3 regions of the Bacillus bruguierae genome follow, and region 2 is predicted to be linked to each of the others. Evidence: riboswitches for the same ligand, from Rfam matches in the RefSeq annotation. Region 2 holds a riboswitch; each other region holds the start of a gene.

Region 1 (8,577 bases), on a different contig from region 2:
TTGAACGGAGATATTTTATTCTGGCATCCAGTATTGCAGTCTTCATTTGAGTTATCATCGATGGGCATTCGCGTTGACAGTAAATCTCTTGATGAACAATTAACAATAACAGGGGAAGACTTCAAACGTGAATACGATTTCCATAAAGGAATTTTAGAAGATGTACTGCCGTTAACACTTGGTGGTGGCATTGGACAATCAAGAATGTGCATGTACTTTTTACGTAAAGCACATATCGGTGAAGTGCAGTCTTCAGTGTGGCCAGATGAAATGCGTGAAGAGTGCAAAAAGCAAAACATTCACTTGTTCTAAAAGACCGAGCTTTAGAGACTAGACTGTTTTTCATGTCGAATCGCCGATATATTTTAAGAAACGGTCGATATATTGTAAAAAGCGCCGATAAAAGTACCATTTCCGCCGATATATCGGCGGATAAGTAAGAAGGAACCGACCTCCGAAAGGCACCTACGTACTTTTGGAGTTGGTTCCTTGTTTTTTTAATTTACTGATGCAAAACGCTCAATTTTTGCCATAAACGATTCATGAAGTGCTTCGACACCTTTTACTAAATGAAGGCGGTCGATTACGACAGATACTTTAATTTCTGATGTACTTACCATTTTAATGTGAATATGTTCTTCTTGTAATGTTGAGAACATTTTCGCAGCGACACCTGGATTAGATACCATACCTGATCCAACGATCGATACTTTTGCTAAATGGTTTTCATACTCTACAGATTCATATTGCATAGATTCACGATTTTCTTCTAAAACCGCTAGTGTTTCTTTTAAATCATTTGAATGAATAGAGAAGGATAAATGTACAGTTCCTTCATTTGTAATACTTTGAATGATAATATCTACATTAATATGAGCACTTGCTAATGTAGAGAAGACTGCGGAAAGTTTTCCTGCTTGTAGGCCTTTCATTGTTACACGTGTAATATTATCTTCAAATGCAATGCCTTTTACGATTGATTGTTGTTCCATGTCACATTCTCCCCTTACGATTGTTCCGTTTTCTTGTTCCATGCTTGAGCGAACTTCTAACATAACATTATGATTTTTTGCAAATTCGACTGCTCTTGGGTGAAGTACACCAGCGCCTAAATTTGCAAGTTCTAACATTTCATCATAGGAAATTTCATCTAATTTGTAAGCGTCTTTTACAACGCGAGGATCAGTTGTATAAACACCTGTTACATCAGTATAAATATCACATTTTGTTGCTTGTAATGCTGCAGCTAATGCAACTGCAGTTGTATCGGAACCGCCGCGGCCAAGCGTTGTAATTTCCTGATCTCTGCTTAATCCTTGGAAACCAGCTACAACAACAATCGTTCCTTTTTGTACATAAGATTGAATACGCTCTATATTTATGTCGATAATTCTTGCGCTGCCGTGTACGGGCTCTGTTGTAATACCAGCTTGCCAGCCAGTGAATGAAATTGCCTCATACCCTTTTGTTTGCAAGGCCATTGTTAATAAAGAAATTGAAATTTGCTCACCTGTTGTAAGTAACATGTCCATTTCTCGTTTACTAGGTTGATCTGTAATACTAGCAGCTAAAGATACTAATTCATCTGTACTATGTCCCATTGCAGAAACGACCGCTACAATTCCGTGTCCTCTTTCATATTCCTCAATGATTAAATCGGCAACATGTTGAATCCGTTCGATATTTCCGACAGATGTACCACCAAATTTTTGAACAATAATCTCCATGATAAGAGCCCTCTTTCAAGTTAATATAGATAAATAAATTAGGGAAAATGTTGTTAAACATAAGATGGGAAGTATAGATCTTCCTGTAAGTTATCGAAAGCAAATAAAAAACACCATCTCAAATAGGTGAGGATGGTGCTGTTACAGGAAAAAGGAAACAGAAAACGGAGCTAATAAAAAAACCGCCAAAAAAGAAGATGATCATAAAAAACATGATCTCTCTTTTTTGTAGATAGCTCTTCATATATACACCGCTGTATATATGACAGTTCTGTTTCTATTCGAAAACAGCCCCAATGTATATGCTCAGAGGAACATATACATTTCGGCAACTTTTCCTTTCATCTACATTCACTGACAATCTCTGTGTCTCCTATAGAATACTCATAAAAGTTGCGACCTCTATCTCACGTCATTAGGCGAGAGTAATTGGTTGTATGAAGTTGTTTGTAACATTTGTTCTATAGTAATCAAAATGTTGAGAGAAATCAAGTGGGTTATAAAAATTTTGAAAATTAAAATGGTTTATTGGTAAAATGAAAATGATATGTGGTTGAAAGGGGTAAATATTACAAATTTCACATATGGATGGAGGAGTGGGAATGAAAAAACAAAACCCCATTTATGTAAAAACCGAAATAGAAACTACAATGGATGAACTTTGGAAGTATACACAAGATCCAAAGATACATACGGAATGGGATGCACGGTTTACAGAAATATCGTATTTAGAGAAGAACGAAGGCGAACCACAGCATTTTTTATATAAAACAAAAATTGGTTTCGGACTTGAAATTGCTGGAGAAGGAGAATCAATAGGAGAATTACAAAAAGAAGGCGGGGAACGCATTTCGTCACTGAAATTTTGGACAGATAGTAAGCTTTCGTTAATTTCGGTAGGGAGAGGCTATTGGAAGTATAAACCGAATGAGAATAAGGTTCGCTTTAAAACGCAGTATGATTATGAAACGAGGTTTGGAGGTATAGGAAGATTTATAGATTCATATATATTTCGTCCGTTATTAGGGTGGGCAACAGCTTGGAGTTTTGATGCCTTGAAATTGTGGTTAGAAAAAGGATTTCATCCGCGTTTATTATTAAAAAGAGCTATTACATATTATCTCATTTGCTTTTTGTTGTCTTTTGTGTGGATCTATCAAGGTCTTATTCCGAAAATTTTATATACTCATCCAGAAGAGGTACAGATGCTTTCCAAGCTTATTGGTTCAGAAAATTACGCTGCCGCAATGATTAAAATGGTTGGATTTTTGGAAATTGTGTTTGGGGTGATCTGGTTGTTACCTTTCCAAAAACAGAAATTATTTTTTCTTCACACTTTTATAATATTAATATTGACAGCTGCGGCGGGATTTACAAATATCGCTAGCTTTATGCAACTTTTTAATCCGATTACGTTAAACATCATATTAATTGGACTCTCAATAATCGGTTATATGAATAGCAATAACTTACCGCAAGCGAAGAATTGTAAGAGAAGTAGAAAGGAGTAGAAAATTGACTTCCATTTACGAAACATTATTAGAAGAATCCTATCATCAGTTACACCCAAAGTTACAAAAACGGTATGCAATTACAGAAGAATATAGTTTTACAGGTGAAGGGAGGATGGACGAAATTACAGAAGGTTCTGCTGCTGTAAGAATGTTTTTAAAAGTAGCAGCAAAATTCCGGATGTTCTTTTCGGAAAGAGGGACAGAAGTACCATTTATTATCCAAAATAAAGCAGAGAAAGACAGTAAAGGAGAGACATTTGTAAGATGGAATCGGATGTTTTTATTCGGTGAAAAAAAGCGTTATTTTCATGCTGTTATGTATTTGAATGGTAAACAAAATGAAATTGTCGATTATTTTGGTGAACCGCATTTGCTCGTATCGACGTTAGCGTTTCACGTTGATGCAAAAGGAGCGATGCATATTTCATCTAAAAAACAATGGTTCTACTTATGCGGAATGAAGATTCCGTTGCCAAAGTTTTTATATGGACAGGCAAAGATTATAGAAAGTTATGATGATGAATTAGAGTGTTATCGAATACAAGTACAAGTACAAAATCCATTATTAGGACCGCTTTTCTCCTATAAGGGAACGTTTAGAGAAAGGGATATAAATTTATGCGAAATATAATAATTGGTTGCATCTATTATGTTATTTTTCTTATATTAGAATGGCTAAATCTGCACCCTGTTGAATTGATTATATTATTGTCTATTCTTGTATTTATCCCAATGGCGTTTTCTATTGTAGATAAGAAAAAAAGAAATGGAGACGAACTATTTTGTTATAAGCTCGCAGCATTTTTTTATCCGATTGCAGCAATAAGTGCAATGCTTGCTTTTGTAACAGACTATTTTCCATTTGCGATAATTTGGTTTTTATATACCGGTATTGTCGCACTGTTTGGAGTATCCCGATTGTTAGAAAGAGGATGGAAACCGTTAGAAGAAACTGCAATTGATAGTGGATTTATATATTTATTTTTAGGTGGATTTTGGTTCTTTGCCTCTGTAGCAAATATACCAATTATGCAGTTTAGTTCAGATATTGTTTTACTCACAGCGGCTCATTTTCATTACTCTGCTTTTTTACTTCCCTTGTTTGCCGGTTTGTTAGGGAGGAAACAACAAGAGAAAAGTAAGTTGTATACAACCGCTATGTTCATTATGATTATTTCACCAATGACAGTTGCAATCGGGATTACATATTCAAGAACGTTTGAATTTTTTGCAGTGTTACTCTATCTTATTTCCCTTTATATTTACGGGATTTTTGTATGGAAAACAAAGTTTACTTCAAAGAGTGCAAAAATTCTTCTTATCATCTCGTCTAGTACACTTATGGTAACTATTCTTTTCTCGCTTTTCTATTCATATGGCAACTTTAAGCATGTCATGACGATTACGATTGCGCAAATGGTTTGGATTCATGGAGTTGTGAATGGAATGGGTGTAGCATTCCCTGGTTGTATTGGCTGGATGATTGAAAAAGCTGCACCGACATATATGCGTTATGGAAAACCGATGAGTCGTATAAAAGGTAAGATGAAAATTGGAAAAAATGTTTTATTAGAAAATAACTTAATAGAGGAGAACGAATATACAGGCCTTATAAATAAAGTGATAGATTTTGATAGTAAACAGTTTAATACAAAGAATGTATCACCACTTATTATTGATTTTTATGAGAACACGAAAGAATATGAGTTAAAAGCAACTATTCACTGGTCACGCTGGTTTTGGCCATTTGCTTTTTTGTATGAAAAAATAAGCCGACGTGTACAACAAATTCATTTAGGAATGGGAGATCGCTTAGAGAGGATGGAAGGAGAAATTGTTGCTATAAAAGATGAAAAAGACGGTAGAAATGACGTTAGAGCCTGGGTTCGGAAAAACGAACTGAATGAAACAATCTTTGTCGCGCTCTATTCTCAGCATGAATATAACGAGGAAACATACATGAATATTGCATTGCCATTACCATATGCGAATATGACGGGCATTTTAAAACTGCGTAATGATAAGAAACATCTTATTATTACGAGTCGATTAAGGAATAGTGCAAGAGGGGATGAGGGGATTTATTTACATAGCCGCTTCTTTACGATTCGCTTGCCACTCACAGAAACGTTTACGATAAGAGAGAAGGATGCAACAACGTTAACAGCACATCATCAAATGTGGCTGTTTGGCGCAAAGTTTCTAGAGATTGATTATGAAATAGAACAAAAAGAGAATATTGCATAATAAAAAATGAGTTTGGTATGATGCCAAGCTCATTTTTTGTTAGGTGTTCTATATAAATTTATTTTAAATTTTGATATATAAGTCTCTGCTATGCAGAATACAGCATGATCGCTACTTGCTTTTTTGTTTTAAACATTGCATGTGGAAGGAAAAGGCACTGACCATCTCTGTGCGCGGCCAGATGCTCTCGTCCTCCAAAAAAAGAAAGGGTTTTTTAACTTGTATATATAGTGAATCTTAAGAATTCTTAAGAATTTACCTACAAGAAACTTAAAAAATTTCTGAGAAGATACGAATAGATACTAAGAGATAGGGGATGAAGTTATGAAAAGTGCTGTAGTAGAGGTAAATCAAGTAGAAAAAGTATATGGGAAGAGAAATGAAAATCACTCAAGGGTATTAAAAGGAATAACGTTATCGGTAAAAGAAGGTGAGTTTGTTGGGATCATGGGTCCATCGGGATCAGGGAAAACGACGTTGTTGAATGTGATTTCGACACTTGATCAAGCGACTAGTGGTACGGTGGAAATTGCTGGAACAGATATTGTGAATATGAAAGGAAATGCATTATCTGATTTTAGAGCGCAAAAGCTAGGATTTATTTTTCAAGATTTTAATCTTCTTGAAAACCTTTCAATTTATGAAAATATTGCATTGCCGTTGTCACTGCAAGGAGTGTCTTCAAAAGAAATTGCAGGAAAAGTACAAGAGGTAGCGATAAAACTTGGGATAGAAGCAATTTTAGAGAAATACCCAACTGCAGTTTCTGGTGGTCAAAAGCAGCGTACAGCAGCAGCTCGTGCACTCGTACATAATCCAGCAATTATTCTTGCAGATGAACCAACAGGAGCACTTGATAGTAAAAATGCGAAAAGTTTATTAGAAGCGATGCATGATTTACATGAAAATCATCACGTTAGCATTATGATGGTAACGCATGATGTGTTTAGTGCAAGTTATTGTGAACGTATTTTATTTATCCAAGATGGATTGCTTTATAAGGAAATTCACCGCAATGGAAGTAGAGAAGCATTTTATCAAGATATTTTAAATGTGCTTGGAAAAATGAGTTCTTCCAAGGAAGCGATATAAGGAGATGAGGACATGTTACTGAAATTATCGATACATAGTATACGAAAGATGATGAAAGATTATCTTGTTTTGTTAATTGGTCTTATCGTTAGTATAAGTATTTTTTATATGTTTCAAACGATGGCTTTAAATACTGAATTTACGAAAGAAAATAGTATTATTAGCAGCATTCGTATTGTCTTTGGGATTGGTTCTGTGTTACTTTCGTTTATTACCTTATTTTACATTCTTTATGCAAATTCATTTTTGCTTACACTGCGTCGAAAAGAATTAGGAATGTATATGATGCTTGGTGCAAAAAAGAAAAAGGTTGCACAGCTGCTTTTTATCGAAACATTGGGGCTTGGAATGGTTGCTTTAATGATTGGAAATATAGTGGGGATTGGATTAGCAAGTGCGGTAGGGAAGGTTCTTATAAAAGGTATGGATGTATCAGCGAAGGGATACGAGGCGTTTTATATTCCTGCTTTAATTGCAACGTTACTTTTCTTCTTTGTTCTTTTTGCAGTGACAGGGATGATTAATAGCATTCGTCTTCTGCGCAAAACAGAATTAGAGCTTATACGAGAAGATGAAACGCAAGATGAGGTAGAAAAAAGTAAACTTCGTATTACGGTTTTTACGGTGCTTGGAATATTGATGCTAGGCATTGGATATTACTCGATCATTCATGTGAATGAATTGCAGGAAATGGGACTTATAGTTGCAACAATTTGTACGACAATTGGAACTTATTTTATATTTGGTTCATTATTGCCTTTATTTGTTACGATGTTAAAAAGAAATAAAAAAAGAAACGAAGCAGGACTTAATAGCTTTACACTTGCACAGCTACGTTTTCGAATTAATAGTTTATCAAGAGTATTAGGGACAGTTTCTATGTTGATTGCACTAGGTGCTGGTGCGATGACAGCTGGGATGGCGTTTCAAAAAAATGTTGGAATGACAACGGAATTTTCGCGAGTGTATGATGCGACGATTCATGATCCAAATGCAGAAGAGATAAAAGAATTAAAGCAAATGAACATTATAGAAGAAAAGAAATATTCTTATAAAGAAAATAACGAAGCGGTTTACTTTTTACGTGACGATTTACTTAATCAGCCACCGCTTATTTCGGAGCACAAAAGTGCAAAGAAAAGTAAAAAGCCAATCCGTGTTCGTGTAAGTGAGGGACTTTCTGAACCAATATACACATCGCTTGAGAAGCGGGAAACGCAGCAATATCCAAGTATGCCTGGGCAATGGGAGGATGCACTCGTTCGTGAATTTCAAATTAGTTACAATCAATTTGGCGGAAAGCCGCTTCGCATCGCTGATAAAGAAAATTATGAAAAATTACAAGGAACAGTGCACTCACTCCTTTTAATTCGCGTAGATAATTTGCAAAAATATAAACCGATTCTTACAAAAATAGATCAACGACAAAAAGAAGTTGCACAAAAAAATATCGGGGAAGAAGTACCAATGCAAACGAAAATGACGACGTATCAGTATATGTATACTTTTATGAGCGGTACAATGTTTATGGGATTTTTCCTAGGCGCTTCTTTTCTTGCGATGATGGCTAGTTCGCTTATGTTTAAAATTTTAACAGGAGCATCTAGAGATAAACGCCGCTATGCCATGCTTCGAAAAATTGGTGTTCGAAAAGGAGTGCTCTCTCGCAGCATCTATAAAGAAGTATTCTTCATCTTCTTATTTCCTGGGATTGTTGGAATTGCTCATGTGTTAGTTGGCATGAATCTATTTTCATTCATTTTACTTGATCCGTATGTGAAAATTTGGATGCCAATTAGTTTATTTGTCTTCATTTATCTTGCATATTACTGGATAACAGTACAATTGTATAAAGGTATGGTATTACCGAAAATATAATGCTGAGAGAAAGACCTTATGTACGATCGTGTATGTAAGGTCTTTCGTGCTTATTGTAAGTGAACGTATATAAATCTATTTTAACTTTTCGACATATAAGTCGCTGCTATGCAGAATAC
Region 2 (8,577 bases):
ATAATCGTCAAGTATCTAAGGATAGCCGACGATTTGGTTTTGTTTCTGAAAAGCAAATTGTAGGAAAAGGTTCGGCAGTATTTTGGCCATTGCAGCATGCTAGAGCGTTATAATAATTTTTGAAAGAAGGAATCAAAACTCATTTGCTGTTTTGATTCCTTCTTTTATTTTCATTAGAACAAACGAATGTGCAATCGATATTTATATAGTAGTCAGGATAAGTTATTAAGGAAAAATTTCCAAGTTATTGCGTATGCCTGTTATAATGAAAAAAGAATGATACATAGAGGTGAATATTGTGCAGCATTATGGAGAAGTGCGTTCTATTATTAACAATGCTAAGAAGATTACAGTGTTAACCGGAGCAGGTGCAAGTACAGAGAGTGGAATTCCAGACTTTCGATCAGCAAATGGTTTGTATGCAGATGCAAACGTAGAAATGTATTTATCAAGAGGATACTATAATCGAAATCCGAAAGAATTTTGGAAACATTATAAGGCAATTTTTCAAATTGATACATTCCATCAATATAAACCAAATAAAGGACATACGTTTCTTGCGCAGTTAGAGCAGACGGGAAAAGATATTGTAGTGTTAACACAAAATATTGATGGACTTCATCAATTGAGCGGGAGTACACATGTCATTGACTTACATGGTACGCTTCAATCTGCTCATTGTCCGAAGTGCCGTGCAAAATATAACTTACAATATATGATTGAACATGAAGTACCGCGCTGTGAAAAGTGTAATTTCATTTTGAATCCTGATGTTGTGTTATACGGAGATACATTGCCGCAATTTCAAATGGCAGTTGAAAGGTTGTATGAAACGGATGTATTACTTGTGATGGGAACGTCATTGAAAGTACAGCCTGTGGCATCCTTTCCGCAAATAGCAAAACGAGAAATAGGAGCAACAACAATACTTGTTAATAATGAACAAACAGGACAAGAGCAATATTTTGATTATGCGTTTCATGAAACAATTGGTGAATTTGTAAATGGAATTTTAGTAGGTAAAGATAGGGAAGAGTAATTGTACGGAAACCAAAATTGTTAAGGCATATAGCTTATATGTTTGAATCTCGTTAAAATTTCATTGTAGCTACTAAAAAAGAGATTTGTTTCAAAGGGGAGAGTAATATGGGGGAGAATGAAAAAATATTACTGGAAATAATTGAGAATAACGGCGTGGGCAGTCGGTTTATTTTAGGGATAGATGGTTTAAGCCGTTCTGGCAAAACAACACTCGTGAAAAAACTTAGTCATAAAATGAAAGAAAAGAAGACCTCGTTTCATGTCTTTCACATAGATGATTATATTGTAGAGCGTGAAAAACGTTACAATACGGGGAATGAGGAATGGTATGAGTATTACAACTTACAATGGGATACGGATTGGTTAAGTCGCAATTTTTTCGGTAAACTAAAATCCGCTAACCATCTTATTCTTCCTGTTTATGATGATGAATCTAATACACATAGTCAGCAGGAAGTTCAACTTTCTAATCCTTCTGTTCTTATAGTAGAAGGTGTTTTTCTGCAGCGGAAAGAGTGGAGAAGCTTCTATGATTATGTTGTATATCTAGATTGTCCGAGAAGTAAGAGATTTCTTCGTGAAAGTGAAGATACACAAAAGAACATTACAAAGTTTGAGAATAGATATTGGAAAGCTGAAGAATTTTATGTAAACACAGAAGCTCCTGACAAAAATGCAGATTTGGTTCTAAAAGGATAGGATAAAATAAACAACGCATGACCATTTCATTTCTCCATGCGTTGTTTGTGCTGTGTTTTAAAAAATTTATAATATATATATATATGTCATTTTTAATGATAAACCATAAATAAAAGGGGGATATATATGAGCACAGTTCAAAACAATATTTTTACTAATTATAATATGATACATATTCGTGCTTTCGATCGTAAGAAAGATGATATTGAAGAGTTAACCAAAGTAATAAATAAGTCATATAAAAAACTGTTGGATGTAGGTTTTAATTATTTGGCTGCTTATCAGGACTCTAGTGTTACTCTTAAAAGAATTGATAAGGCATTATGTTTTATTGCCATTTGGGATAATAAAATTATCGGTACAATTTCCTATTACTCACCAGAGAATAATAAAGGGTGCAATTGGTATAACAAAAGCAATGTAGCAGGAATAGGTCAGTTTGGAGTCCATCCTTCTTATCAATCAATGGGAGTTGGAAGAAAATTGCTTGAATTAGCTGAAGAAACGGCAACAAAAGAAGGGGTAGAGGAACTCGCATTAGATACGGCTGAGGGAGCTAGTCATCTGATTAAATACTACGGTGATAAAGGATATCGTTTTATTGAATATGTCAATTGGGAAATTACAAATTACAGAAGCATTGTTTTAAGTAAAAAATTAAAATAACTTATGACAACAAATTATATAAGGAAGACGTTCTATCGGTGAGATGATGTCAATTATTGTTGGAAAGGATTTTTTAGTAAGCATTTTTTTAGTAGATTATTAGCAAAACTTATTAAGTTAATTTAAAAAAACAAAATTTTTTTATAGTTAAATCTCTTATATAATTAAAAAAAGAAGTTTTGGGAGGGATTTATATGGAAATTATAATGAATCCAGTTGCATACGTTCATAATTCTCGTAAAGAAATGAAAGATGATAATTGGGGGAGTGTTGTGTCAGAAGTCGAACTAACTGATGAATTAAATGAATCTGCATTACAAGGAATAGAAGATTTTTCACACTTAGAAATAATTTTTTACTTTGACAAAGTATCTGATGATAAAATTCAGTATGAAGCAAGGCATCCGAGGAATAATCTTAACTTTCCGAAAGTCGGAATTTTTTCGCAGAGAGGAAAAAATAGACCGAATAAATTAGGTGTAACTACAGTTGAATTAATAGAGCATACTGGAAAGAAATTAGTGGTGAAAGGATTAGATGCAATTGATGGAACACCTATCATTGATATTAAACCTGTAATGAAGGAGTTTCTTCCAAAGAATGAAATTAGACAAGCAAATTGGTCTATCAATTTAATGAAAAATTATTGGAAATGATTTGATAGATAGAAGGTCTATCGATACGTTTGTTTTTTATTATTTACAACATTTATAGCTATTGGGCAGTACTTCAAACAAAACAAAAGCCTCCAACATATTAGTCATATATAATATGATGGAGGCTTTATTTTTTAAGTATTTTTCATATTTATGTCTTGATAATATGAATTGACAGGTTTTTTGTTGTGAAAGCTCACATTTATCTAATGAGATGACCTTTGTTTTCTTTGTAAATTTATATCCTAACCACAGCGCAAAGAAGAGAGGTAGCCGATATAGGAAATGCGTACACCGCGCCAATCGATAGATTTTCTCATAAACGCACCGTAGTATTGTTTTTGCTCCATCAGTTACACGAATGTTCATGAAACCCCAACCTTTGTTTATAGTTCTTATTCTATTATTGTAAAAACATGAGAAATAGGGAAGTAAAGGGATTACAGCTTGGAAAGTAATGATGGTACTGTAAATGTTTGTGTTAAGCATAAATCATCTCCATCCATTTTCTCAGCTGCTTGATACTGAATCCCATTCTTTTGGTAAAATTTCTCCCAGAAATGAATCGCTGTTTTATTGCTTTTTAATTGCATTACATAATAAGTTCCTTTGTTTTGTTTTAACAGTTCTAAGATTGCTTGATCTGCGATATTTTTTCCGCGGTATGCTTTTAATAAGAAAAGGTCGTTAATGCAGAAGTCTGTTTCTGGTGCCGTGAATGGTGTTTTTGCGAATAGGAGAAATCCGACATATTTTCTTTCATATGTAATAAAGTAAGGAGAAAGCTCATCTCGATTACAAATCAGTTCAAAAGCATCAAATTCAAAAAATCCATTTTCATTTGGATGAAGGGTAGGTGAGAATTCGGATAAATCATGTAAGTATAGGGCATAAAAATTCTTTAATATTTCTAGTTGTTCTGTGGAGACAATTTCTAATGCGATATTCATTTTAATCTCATCCTTTTTTAGAAAAATTTATATATAGTACACTATTCGACATAAAGTAACTATAACCTTTGAACAAGGATTCGTTCAGATAAAAAAAGGTTAGCCAACACCATTGTGTTGGCTAACCTTTATCACTTATTAACAGGCAGTAAGAGCCGATAATCAGCAGGGGATGAAGAATCTCCACCGGATTAAAGTTCTACTTTATCAAGAGGAATTACTTTTGTTTTCTTTGTAAATTTATATCCTAACCACAGCGCAAGGAAGAGAGGGAGGCCGATATAGGAAACAAGTACACCGTTCCAATCGATAGACTCGCCCATAAACGCTCCGTAATTTTGTCCTAAAATGACAATGACACAAAGTGCAAATGCGAAAATTGGACCAAATGGGTACCATTTTGCTTTATACGGTAAATCATTTAAATCTTTTCCTTGTGCAATATATGCTTTTCGGAAACGATAATGACTAATAGCGATTCCGACCCATGCAATAAATCCAGACATTCCAGATGCATTTAATAACCAAATATATACTACACCGTCGCCAAATAAGGAAGCTAGGAAAGCGACACAGCCAACTACTGAAGTTGCGATTAACGCGTTAACAGGTACGCCGCGACTATTTAATTTCCCTAAAAATTTCGGTGCTTTTCCTTGTCTTGCTAAATCCCAAAGCATACGAGTTGATGCGTACATTCCTGAATTACCGGCAGATAAAACTGCAGTTAAAATAACAGCGTTCATAACAGAAGCAGCAAATGCAACCCCTGCTTTTTCAAATATAAGTGTAAATGGACTTACTGTTACGTCACTTGCTGCAAGACTATCAGTTGTATAAGGGATCAATAGACCGATAACAAGAATTGCAAAGATGTAAAATAATAGAATACGCCAAAAGATTGAGCGAATTGCTTTTGGAATACTACGCTCTGGATCGGCAGTTTCACCAGCAGCTACACCTAATAATTCAGTTCCTTGAAATGAAAAACCAGCAGCCATAAAAACGCCGATGATTGCCATAATACCACCGTTAAATGGTGCGTCTGCAACAGTAAAGTTTTTAAATCCAACAGGCTCGCCACCCATAATACCAAAAATCATCATAAATCCAACAATTAAAAAGATAATAACGGTAACTACTTTAATAAGTGCGAACCAATATTCAGCTTCACCAAATCCTTTAACAGATAAGTAATTTAAAAGAAACATAATGACTAAGCAAATGCCACTCCAAAGAAGGGAAGGCGTATTTGGGAACCAAAACTTCATAATTAATGTTACGGCTGCAAGTTCAGCAGCAATCGTAATTGCCCAGTTATACCAGTAATTCCAACCTAATGCGAATCCAAGCGATGGATCAACAAATTTTGTCGCATATGTGCTAAAAGATCCAGCAACAGGCATGTACGCTGCTAATTCAGCTAAGCTTGTCATTAAAAAATAAACCATAATTCCAATTGCAGCGTATGCTACAAGAGCTCCACCAGGGCCAGCTGTATGAATGACACCACCGCTAGCAAGAAATAGTCCGGTACCGATTGTACCACCGAGAGAAATCATTGTAAGGTGACGAGATTTTAATCCGCGTCGAAGTTCGTTAGTTGTTTGTGCAGATTGATTTGTAGCTGTAGAGGTAACGTTAGTAGTTGCGCCGTTCATGTTCAACACTCCTTTTCTTGTAAGATAGGAAGGAGCGGGGGGAATAAAAAAACCGCCAAAGGACTTTAGCGGAGCATTTCAAAAATAGCCACCCCATCATACCTTCCGTTAAGATAGCGCCCCACGTTTACACGGTAATTTTGTAAACGTGACAGTTCTGTTCCTATTCGAAAACAGCCCCAGCATATACTTCCAGAGAAGAAGTATAAACTTCGGCAGCTTTTCCTTTTATCCAGGGTTATTGACGTTCTCTGCGTCTCGTCTAGATTACTAATAAAAGCCGCGACCTCTACCTCATCGGATTGATGAGGATTTTTCTATTACTATGATTTTTAATATATGGCAATTGTAATGATTTTCTGAAAATATTGCAAGGATTTTTTTATAGAAAAAAATGGCTATTTAAGAAAAGTGCTTTCAAAATTCATCCCGATCCTAAAAAGTATGTAATAGGTAACCTATTGAAAAAAGGTTATACAATGGTTTCGCATTGTGTTTCAAAAAATCCTTTAAAATTAATAGAAAATTCAGAAAAATATTTTTCGACAAAGCTATTTGAGATGAAATTCTTATTTCCAGGAAGAATCGCATTAAAATTAAAGGCTCCTCTTTCTAGTGGAAAAGATCCTTTAGTCTTTCAATTAGCTTTATTTTTTTCGTTATAATAAACATGAATTAACATATTTTCAGAAGATTTAAATTGCAAGAAATAATTGAAAGATAATACACTAAAAGAATAAAAGTAAGGGTGGTGAGGAGATGTTACAGTTTGATCATCTTGTTCATGTAGTTAGGTGTTCTCCAGCTGAGGTGATAAATCAAATGAAACGACATGGATTTCATGTAGTTCAAGGAGGAGAGCATACGAATTGGGGGACACATAATAGTTTATGTTATTTTGATTTAGCATACATTGAGTTTTTAGCAGTGCAAAATCAAGAGGTTGCAATTGAAGCAGAGAATCCCCTTATTCAACAAGCTATTCATAAGTTACAAATAGAGGAAGGAATGCTTCAAATTGCACTGCGTACAGAACAGATGGAAGAGCTTACTGAGAGACTGGTGGCAAAGGGATTTCATATAAAAGGTCCATTGGAAGGGAAACGTATGAGGGATGATGGAACTCTATTAAGCTGGAAAATGCTATTTATTGAACAAGAGGGAGACGGCCCCAGGTTCCCATTTTTCATTGAGTGGAGTGAATCGGATGAAAAAAGAAGGGATGATTTACAGAAAAAAGGAGTAATCTCGCCCCATAATAATCACATAATTGGAATGAAAACAGTGTTCTATGCTGTTACTAATGTAAATGAAACAAGCAAACGATGGAAAGATTTACTGCATATAGAAATGAGTCCGCCCAAAATAAATAAGGAATGGAATGCGATATCGCAAGGTTTTTCTCTTGGGAAAATAACGATTCAATTTTGCGAACCGATTGGAAATGGTATCGTTCAAAATCAATTAAAGAATTACGGTGAATTCCCATTTGCTGTAGAGTTTCAAGGAAAGGAAGAAAATATGAATGTATGTCATATACGGAATGGTATGTACATATTTTAGGAGGAATTAAACTGAATGAAAATTGCCAGAAGTACAGAAACCTACTGTACTTCTGAGTAATTTGGAAAAGGACAAAAGGTAGATTATCTTATATATAAATACAATTTTATATTTCGATATATAAATAATAGGTATTCAGAATACAACATGACCGCTACTTGCTTGCTCTCTTTGTTTTAAAATCTCGCATGTGGCAGGAAAAGGCCCTGACCGCTTCTATGCACGGCTAGATGCTCTCGTCTCCCCTAAAAAGAAATGGGTTTTTATGTCGTTTTTTTAACTTGTATATATACAAATAACTTACATGCGTTTAGTGGCTAGTAGTTGGTTAGAGAGATGTCAGAAATAATTTTATGTATGAGACAACTTAATCGCCTGTTGCAGACGAGAGATTCCTTCAGTAATGTGGTTTATATCTACTTTTCCATAAGATAGACGAATGTAACCATCTTTTGCGCCAAAAATACTGCCGGGCATAAAGGCAACTTGTTGTTTTAAACTTTGCATTATGAACTGTTTTTCATTGATAGGTTGTTGTAATTTTCCCCATATATAAATTCCTCCTGTTGGCAAGGAAAATGAGAGTTCTTTCTGGAGTGAATGTTGCAGTGCATCTGCTAACATATTTCTTTTTTGTACTAATTCAGACCGTAACTGTTGTAAATGTGCTTCAAATGGAACTGTTTCAAAAAATTGCTGCATAAGCCATTGCGGAAAAATGCTTAAGCCTAATTCCATTTGATGCCGTGCATCTGATAAGCGTTCAACAACGGACTGCGGAGCAACGAGCCAGCCAATTCGTAATCCTGGTGCTATCATTTTGGATAGAGAATGGACATAAATGACCGTTCCATTTGTATCAATTGATTTTAAGGTTGAACATGCTTGTTCTTTTTTTTCTAATGTTAATAAGCTAGACGGATCATCTTCAACAATTGGAATACGTAAATCGGCACATAAAGATAAAAGAGTTTCTCTTCTCTTCGGATGAAGGAGCGTTCCGGTCGGGTTTTGATAATTTGGATTTAAGAAAATCATTTTAATCCGATGCTTTCTGTGTAGCTCATGTACATCATCTGGATGAATCCCATGTTCATCAACTGGTAATGGGAAAATTCGAATGCCTGCGGATTGAAAAAGAGGCAAGGAATAACAATGTGATGGACTTTCAAATGCTACAGCATCGCCTGGATTTAATAAACATTGCACAATAAGATGCAGTGCTTGCTGGGCGCCGGAAGTAATCATGATGGATTGTTCAGTTGCATCAATTTGTAAGTGCTCCTTCATATATGTAGCTACAGCTTGCCGTAAAGGAAGATAGCCTTGAGGATGATCATA
Region 3 (8,577 bases), on a different contig from region 2:
TGTATTTTTACTGATCAATAGCATCGGTTCTGGCGTGATGAATCCAGCAACAGAAGCAATGCTAATTGATGTAAGTACACCGGAAAACCGAAAAATGATGTACAGCATTAATTACTGGGCAATCAATTTATCGATTGCGATCGGTGCGATTTTCGGCGGACTTCTCTTTGAACATTATCGTTTTCAATTATTTATGCTGCTGACAGGTATTGCATTATTAACACTGTATTTAATTACAGTTTACATGGAAGAAGTATATGTCGTTCAAAAGAAAGTAGAAAAGAAAAACGTATTAACAGATATGGTGAGCAATTACCGAGTAGTCGTGAAAGACAAGGCATTTATCGTATTATGTTTAGGAAGTATATGCGCATTATCATTAGAGTTTCAAATTAATAACTATATCGGTGTCCGTCTGCAAAAAGAATTTGAAACGATAACATTTTCACTTTGGAACGGAAATAGTTTTGACTTAACAGGGATTCGGATGCTAAGCTGGATCTCCACTGAAAATACAGTACTAGTCGTTTTCTTTTCAGCGCTTATAGTAAAAATCATGAATCACTTTGAGGACCGGAAAGTACTGTATACAGGTTTATTTATCTATACAATTGGATTTACGATATTTGGAGCAAGTAACAGTCTATGGGTTTTATTACTCGCAGGTTTGTTCCAAACAATTGGAGAAATGATGTATGTGCCAGTCAGCCAATCGATTCGGGCAGATATGGCAAGAGACGATGCGAGAAGTTCTTATATGGCCATAAACGGCATGGTCTTTCAAATCGCAAAGATGGTTGGAACGCTCGGCATTATGATTGGTTCCGTTATTGCATCTTGGGGAATGAGTATCTTGTACTGCTTCATAGGAATTAGTAGTATTGTCTTATTTAAGAAAGCAGTTGATATGTATCATCGTCAAGGGGAGAAGGTAGAGAAGATAGGATAATGAGAAGGCTACTTGTTTTATTAACCTTTCTATTATATTAAAGTAAGTGTGAAAGATAGAAGATATGTATATAAGCTAAAAAAACGACATAAAACCCCTTTCTTTTAGGGGAGGACAAGAGCATCTGGCCGCGCATGGAGCGGTCAGGGCCTTTTCCTGCCACATGCAAGGTTTGAAACAAAAGAGCGGGTCGGTAGCGAGCGTGTTGTATTCTGCATAGCGGTGAATTATGTGTCGAAACATTAAAACAGATTTATATAGGAGATAATTATAATGAAAATTAGCCCAAAAGAATTTTATAGTCGTAATATACGTTATATGATTAGGTCAGCAATGGAAGAAGATGCAAAAAATTTATCTGAAGTACGATTACAAATAGATGGCGAAACAGAGAATTTAGATAGAGAAAAAGGCGAAGCATACATAGATGAAGCTGGTTTTAAAAAAATCATTAAAGAGGATACAGACAGTGTGAGTAATCTATTTTTAGTAGCTGAAGTGAATGGAAGAATTGCAGGTTTTTCAAGGTGTGAAGGGAACAAATTGAAAAGAACATCTCATAAAGTAGAATTTGGCGTGTGCGTATTACAAGAGTATTGGGGATACGGTATTGGAAAGAACTTCTTAACAGAATCCATCAATTGGGCAGACTCGCATGGAATTAAGAAAATCACTTTGAATGTTCTTGAAACGAACGATAAAGCGAAAAGTCTTTATGAAAGATACGGTTTTGAAGTAGAAGGGATTTTAAAAAATGATAAAATTTTATCGGATGGAAATTACTATAATACTATTTTGATGGGAAGATTTAATGGGTAAAGTGTTATATATAAATGTAAATTGAAACCCGATATAAAACCCCCTCTTTAGGGGAGGGCCTTTTTCTGCCACATGCGAGGTTTGAAACAAAAGGAGCAGGCCAGTAGTGGGCATGTTGTATTCTACATAGTAGCGATTTGTATGTTAAAAAATCAAAGTGAATATATATAGAACAAGGAAGTGGGAGAATGTTTCCTATTTTAAAAACAGAAAGACTAATTTTGAGAGAACTAATAGAAGATGATGCACAAGGAATATTGAATTGCTTTTCAAATGAGGATGTATTACGTTACTACGGACAAAATCCATTAACAGATCTAGAACAGGTTGAAAATATAATTAGGAATTTTTCAAATAACTATAAAGAAAAACGTGGGATAAAATGGGGAATTCAAATAAAAGAAACAGAAGGAATTATTGGAACGATTGGATTTCATGACTGGTCTTTCGAACATAAGAGAGCGGAAATCGCTTATGCCCTTTTACCTGAACACTGGGGAAAAGGGTATGCCGCTGAAGCAGTTTTAAAAGTTATATCATACGGATTTCATGAGCTACATTTAACTCGGATTGGAGCAGTTGTTTTTACAGAAAATAAAGCATCTAATGTACTACTAACAAAATTAGGCTTTCAAAAAGAAGGCGTTCTTAGAAATTATATATATCAAAATAATGTTGCATATGATACGAACGTTTACTCCTTGCTTCCAACTACTGCCTATACTCGGAATTAAGTTTATCGGCGATTTTCACGATATATCGGTGCAAATGATGTATTTATCGGCGGTTTTTCTAATATATCGGCGATTCGACAGGGAATAAAGACCCTTCGGCAATGTTCGAAATAAAAAGAATCCATTGTGATCAAAATGGATTCTTTTTATTTCAGTAAAATAACCCCGAAAAAGAACAAAAACTGTATAAAACTCACTCTATAGATAAACGTCATAAAAGCCCGCTTTCGCTCTACAAGTGAAACTGGATACAATGCTACAATACTATTTCCCGAAAAATAATTCCAAAGAGCACGAAGTTGTAAAAATGATATGTATAGGAAACATAACGTGACGATTCCTTTTCCAATAAAGGTGGGAATGTAGTAGGAAAGAAAGCCTCCTACTAAAGTTAATCGTATATACATACCAAAGTAATCGTTAGTACGTACAAAGGATAAACTATACAAATATAAAAAAGGAGATTGTTTTTTATACAAGATTTGTTCAATCCAGGTGGTGAGCCACTTTCTTTGTTTGACTTGTTGTTTAATTTGCGGTACATCTGTAAAGAAATGTACAAATTGATAAAAGCGCATGTCCATTTGTTCTTCTTGCTCTATTAAATATTCCCAACGAATGTGCCTTTTTTGTTTGTTCATCGTATATAAAAATAAGAGCGTTATGACAAGGAGTATACTTCCTACAACCGTAATGGAAGAGAATTGAAATATTGTATATGTAATAGCTGCATTGCAGAATATCCGAATAAGTAACCAGTATGAAGCAAAGTCTGTATTTCTATATGTCCAATGTATGTACATATTCCACCACTTTATAAAAGCAAGAATGACAAAGACTCCGCATAAAAAAGCGGGAGTTGTATGTAATGATTGCTGGGCAAGAGGTGTAATGATGAGTACCGCGCATAATAATGGAAAGAGTTGCATGATATAACTATATAAAAGAGAACGCTTAACATAGTAGGCTAGTTTTTCTTCTATCGGCAATAGATATAGGATATCTGGCTTTTGTAAAAATGTTCGAATGGGAGAACGAGTGAGTATAACCGTAAGTAAAATCATCACAATGGTTAATGCAACAGACTCAGATGGAAAGGAACGAAGAAATTTTGCATAATAATAGCCGCCAGTGCCAAAAAGAATAAGGAAGCTATAAACTAGACCACTTACAATACGAGCAAAGTACATCGTGATTTTTTGTAGATGTTGCTGGAAACGACTCGTCCAAAGTGTTTCGATTGTCACTATAGCCACCTCTATATTGTAGATTGTTACGATTTGAAATATATGAACAGGTCTTCGAAGCGACTCAATACCCATTTTTTCGAAAATGTTCTAGTCTTTTATTTTTCTGTTTTCCTTTTTTAGGTATGTGTTCGGTTGTCATGCATAGGCTTGCTGCAATATACATGCAATTAGCTATTATTAATACCATTATAGGCAAAGACATAATAGGTAAAGTAGGGAAGACAGCTAAACACATAAGAGATGGGCGGTTTAGAATAATCGCGAATAAGACAAAAATTGTCGATATGAGCAGGCAGGAAAGAGCTATTATCATTTCCATATTTAAATAAAATTTGCGAATACACACAGTTAAATTGAGAACGCATCCAAGAATCCCTAATAAATATCCTATAATGTGCACAACACTTCTCTTTTTGAAAACTTGTAACATGTTGCAAATACTCCTTATTCCTTTTTCTGTTATTTTATCATATGCACATCACGATATCATGGGTGAATTTGGAAAATATCTTTTGTTTTCACACCGCACGTGGCAGAAAAAGGTCCTGACCGCTACCACACACGGCCAGATGCTCTCGTCCACCCTAAAGAAGAGGTTTTCTTTCTTTATATGTACATAAAAAAGCAAGCTACCTTTTTAGGCAACTTGCTCGTTTTGTTTCTCTTTTTTCTCATCACGTTTCATTAATGGATAGAATGCAAATCCGACGATAAATAATCCAATGCCAAGCAGGAATGTTTTCACATCAGAAGATCCTGTTTTAATAACCCATAGTGCATAAATAAGTGCAATAGCCGCAATGATTCCATCTATGATACGAGAACCTTTTTGATTTTCGTATGTTTCACCTGTCATAACAAGTTTAAGCTGGAAGATTGGTGAAACGAGATATGGAATTAAGTAGGCAAGTGTTGAAACGGTAATAACAAATGTATACGCCTCGGCAATTGTCCCGGATAGTGTTGAGAATAGGAACACTTGCGACATAATGTTTGTTATACGAAGCGAATAAATCGGGCTCCCTTTTTTATTTGTTTTTGTAAAGAAAGATGGAAAGAATCCTTCTTTTGCTGCTTGATATGGTACTTCTGAACTTAATAAAACCCAACCTAGGATGGATCCAAATAAAGAAGTAAGTGCAAGCAGCGCCATTAATTTTCCGCCGCCATGTCCCATTGCTGCAGATAATGCATCTGCTAATGGTCGTTCAGATGCTTGTAGTTTATCGACATGAAGAACGCCCATTGTTAAGATTGTAATTCCTAAATAGATACCAACTGTTAATAGTAAGCCAGTAACAGTTGCGCGTTTTACTGTTTTTGGTGAAACAGCACGGTTTGATAATAAGACAGCTGACTCGATGCCGATAAAGGCCCAAAGTGTTGTTAAGGCAGCTAAGTTTACTTGTGATAATAGTCCGTGTGAAACGCCTTCTTTATCAATAATCGGTGTATACCATTGTCCAAGTTTAGATGCTTGGAAGGCAAATAACGTTACCACAATGAAGAGAAGGAATCCTGTTACTTTCGTTGTTGTTGCAAGGAAGTTCAATTTCCCAGCACCGTTTATGCCGTTCGTTAAAATCATATGTGTCCCCCACAGTAAAAGGGTACAAATAGAGAACGTAATTAGTTTTCCAACTTCAATGTTGAACGTTCCGATTGAAAATAATACATGCGTATCTTTCATAATTGGGAAAAAGAGCGATAAATAACCAGCAAATGATGTAATGATCGCTACGTTACTTGCCCAGTTTGCAACCCAGTAGCCCCATACGATGCTAAAACCCGCCATTTTTTTCGTTTTTTGTGAAGAAAAGAGTGCATAAGCATGACTTTGCGGACCTGTTGTTAAATCGGGACGACGAATTGCTAAATTACCGAAAACAAGAGCTAACATTAACACGCCAAATCCTGTCGTTAACCAAGCTAATGTAACACCAAGAGGACTAGCTGTTTGTGCTAATGTACTCGGAACCATGAAAATACCAGCTCCGACCATATTTCCAACTACAAATGCAGTGAGTACCCAAAAACCCCATTTTTTTTGTTGCATAGAAACTACCTCCAAAATTAGTATAACCAAGTCAAGCGAGGAGATATGTATGTGTTTGAAGTTCCAAACAAAACAAAAAAGCGCGTATATGTTCACGCGCTTCTCAATCTTATTAAGAAACCCACGGACATATCTCTCGATAGCTCTCCACAAGCAAACAGCTTGTGACAGTCCTGCACTTATTCAATGCAGACCCAGCAAAAAAGCGTTGTGGATACTTCTTGCTTCGGCAATTATTCCTTTCAGATTTGTTCAGCGATGCCACACATCTCCCAAATCATACTATTAATAATTGCAACCTCTACCTCACCGAGATACGAATGAGGATTTATATATAAAGTTAACATAACCAAGGGTAACAAATGGATTTTTATTCGTCAATGCAAATAAATATAATCAGATGATTGAGATAATAAAGTATGTTTTAAATAATGAAACAACTTCTGGATTTGCATCATACAATATGTATATAAAAGAAGGAGAAAGTGCAGCTTTTATCATGAAGAGCACTTTATTTGAGAGGGATAAACGGATGGAGAGCTGGTTAAAGAGAAACTGTTTTATATGTGGAAAGGAAATGTACAGGTGTGAAAAACCGGATCCGATAGAGGAGCTAAAAAAACAAAATGAAGAACTCGCAGTTTCTTTAGAACAATGTATGAGGTTACTCTATAATATACAAACGAATGTAAGTAAAAAAACAGAAAAGAGTGCATTACCTCCTCTTTTTTCGTTAGGAGATAAGATAGAAGTATTTGACGGGGAAACAAGTACAGAAGGGATCTTTATTGAGTGTACAAATGAATGGTTATATTGGATTAACGTAGATTATGATTTAACCATTAGTCATATAAAAAGTGTAAAGCGTATTATAAAAAAAGAGTCTATTCAAAAAGGGTATGTATAACTCTTTTTGAATAGGCCCAGTATCTTTTTGTGAAAGGGTTAAATAATTTTATAGGTAATTAGGAAACTTTACGAATGCTAATTGTATCTAAACTTGTAATGTTAATATTTGCAAAGCTATCCACCCAGATTAAGAAGTTGTTGTCTACACGAATGAAAACACCTTGAGCGTCAATTTCATTTCCTGCTGAAAAAACGCGAATTTTATCGCCTTCTACTAAGCCGTTTAATCTTGATACTGCCATGAGTCCGCCTCCTCTCTATCAGAAGTTAATATATATATATGAAAATGTTAGAGAGTGTGTGCGAGAGAGAGGTAGTACTAGCAACCATTTTTATAGAGTTACATTACATGCAATACTGTTATTTTCTCACACGTCATAGATTCAAAATTCTTACGAATAGTTTGTGCATCGTTAATCTGAACAGAGTCTATTCAAAAAGGATTAATATAACTCCTTTTGATATAGACCCAGTGTCTTTTTGTGAAAGTGTAAAACAATTTTATAGGTAATTAGGAAACTTTACGAACGCTAATTGTATCTAAGCTTGTAACGTTGATATTTGCAAAGTTATCAACCCAAACTAAGAAGTTGTTTTCTACGCGAATGAAAACGCCTTGACCGTCAATTTCACGTCCTGCTGAAAACACACGAATTTTGTCGCCTTCCACTAGGCCGTTTAATCTTGATACTGCCATAAGAACGCCTCCTCTCTATCAGAAGTTAATATATATATATGAAAATGATATAGAGTGTGTGCGAGAGAAATATAGTGCTAGCAACCATTTTTATAAAATATAAAAAGAAGTAGAAATTATTTTCTACTTCTTTTTACTTTGTTTTTTTGTTTGAAACCTCGCAAGTGGCAGAAAAAAGCCCTGACCGCTACTATGCATGGCCAGGTGCTCTCGCCCACCTAAAAAAGAGGTTTTCTGTCTTTACATCAAATTCAATACTGTTACTTTCTCGCGTGTCATAGATTCAAGGCTTTTACGAATACCTTGTGCGCCCATACCAGAACCTTTTACACCGATGAATGGGAAGTGATCTGGGCCGCGCTCAGTGCGTCCGTTAATTTGAACAGAGCCTGTTTCAATTTTGTTTGCGATGTGAAATGCTTTGTTAATATCTTTTGTAAATACACTTGCTTGTAAACCAAACTCAGATTTGTTTGCAATTTCAATTGCTTGTTCGTCAGAAGAAACGCGAATGACTGGAAGAATCGGACCGAATGGCTCTTCCCAAGCGACTTTCATATCTTCCGTTACATGATCAAGAAGTGTTGGATAGATTAAGTTACGCTCACGTTTGTTGCCGATGACAACAGTTGCACCTTTTTGCACTGCATCGTCTACTAAACTTTGAACGAAATCAGCAGATTTATCATCGATTAATGGTACGATCGTGCTGTCTTGTTCCGGAGAACCAACAGATAACTTTGCAATTTCATCTTTTAATAAGCGAACAAGTTCATCTGCTACATGTTCATGTACAAGTACGCGTTTAATCGCTGTGCATCGTTGACCGGAGTAAGAGAATGCCCCGCTAATAATATGTTTGGCAGCTTCTTGTAAGTCTGCGTCCTCGCGTACAATACCAGGATCTTTTCCGCCAAGTTCAAGGACAAGTGGGATCATTGCCGCTTTTTTCGCTAAATGCGTTCCTGTGTGTGTACCACCTGTGAACGATACCATATCGATGCCAGAATGCTCTACTAAGTAATCACCAATGACAGAACCACGTCCTGTTACTACGTTAACAAGTCCTTTTGGAAGGCCTGCTTTATGCAAGGCTTCAATCATTTTAATACCGCTAATTGCACCTTGTGTAGCCGGTTTAAAGATAACGGCGTTTCCTGTAA

The links. Region 2 has a riboswitch for lysine ahead of WAZ07_RS14465 (amino acid permease). Riboswitches for the same ligand answer to the same signal wherever they lie in the genome.
Region 1: it holds a riboswitch for lysine, as region 2 does, so the genes downstream of both, WAZ07_RS06550 (aspartate kinase) here and WAZ07_RS14465 (amino acid permease) in region 2, are expected to answer to the same signal.
Region 3: it holds a riboswitch for lysine, as region 2 does, so the genes downstream of both, WAZ07_RS19845 (amino acid permease) here and WAZ07_RS14465 (amino acid permease) in region 2, are expected to answer to the same signal.

Annotation. Positions count from the first base shown of each region.
Region 1 covers NZ_JBAWSX010000002.1:473,697-482,273, forward strand. The annotation lists gene asnA (aspartate--ammonia ligase) at 1-312, shown strand, start outside; gene WAZ07_RS06550 (aspartate kinase) at 498-1,727, opposite strand; lysine riboswitch at 1,953-2,140, opposite strand; gene WAZ07_RS06555 (DoxX-like family protein) at 2,330-3,238, shown strand; gene WAZ07_RS06560 (DUF4166 domain-containing protein) at 3,243-3,872, shown strand; gene WAZ07_RS06565 (YndJ family protein) at 3,860-5,488, shown strand; gene WAZ07_RS06570 (ABC transporter ATP-binding protein) at 5,813-6,580, shown strand; gene WAZ07_RS06575 (ABC transporter permease) at 6,593-8,458, shown strand.
Region 2 covers NZ_JBAWSX010000008.1:50,807-59,383, reverse strand. The annotation lists gene lepB (signal peptidase I) at 1-113, shown strand, start outside; gene WAZ07_RS14490 (NAD-dependent protein deacylase) at 299-1,039, shown strand; gene WAZ07_RS14485 (kinase) at 1,147-1,740, shown strand; gene WAZ07_RS14480 (GNAT family N-acetyltransferase) at 1,867-2,406, shown strand; gene tsaA (tRNA (N6-threonylcarbamoyladenosine(37)-N6)-methyltransferase TrmO) at 2,601-3,062, shown strand; partial or broken gene WAZ07_RS26260 (amino acid permease) at 3,255-3,400, opposite strand; gene WAZ07_RS14470 (GNAT family N-acetyltransferase) at 3,503-4,012, opposite strand; gene WAZ07_RS14465 (amino acid permease) at 4,204-5,673, opposite strand; lysine riboswitch at 5,780-5,973, opposite strand; gene WAZ07_RS14460 (hypothetical protein) at 6,135-6,338, shown strand; gene WAZ07_RS14455 (VOC family protein) at 6,433-7,236, shown strand; gene pdxR (MocR-like pyridoxine biosynthesis transcription factor PdxR) at 7,588-8,577, opposite strand, start outside.
Region 3 covers NZ_JBAWSX010000014.1:55,307-63,883, reverse strand. The annotation lists gene WAZ07_RS19865 (MDR family MFS transporter) at 1-949, shown strand, start outside; gene WAZ07_RS19860 (GNAT family N-acetyltransferase) at 1,223-1,768, shown strand; gene WAZ07_RS19855 (GNAT family N-acetyltransferase) at 1,957-2,502, shown strand; gene WAZ07_RS19850 (ABC transporter permease) at 2,649-3,749, opposite strand; gene WAZ07_RS19845 (amino acid permease) at 4,390-5,808, opposite strand; lysine riboswitch at 5,941-6,120, opposite strand; gene WAZ07_RS19840 (hypothetical protein) at 6,386-6,715, shown strand; gene WAZ07_RS19835 (hypothetical protein) at 6,774-6,959, opposite strand; gene WAZ07_RS19830 (hypothetical protein) at 7,229-7,414, opposite strand; gene WAZ07_RS19825 (NADP-dependent glyceraldehyde-3-phosphate dehydrogenase) at 7,655-8,577, opposite strand, start outside.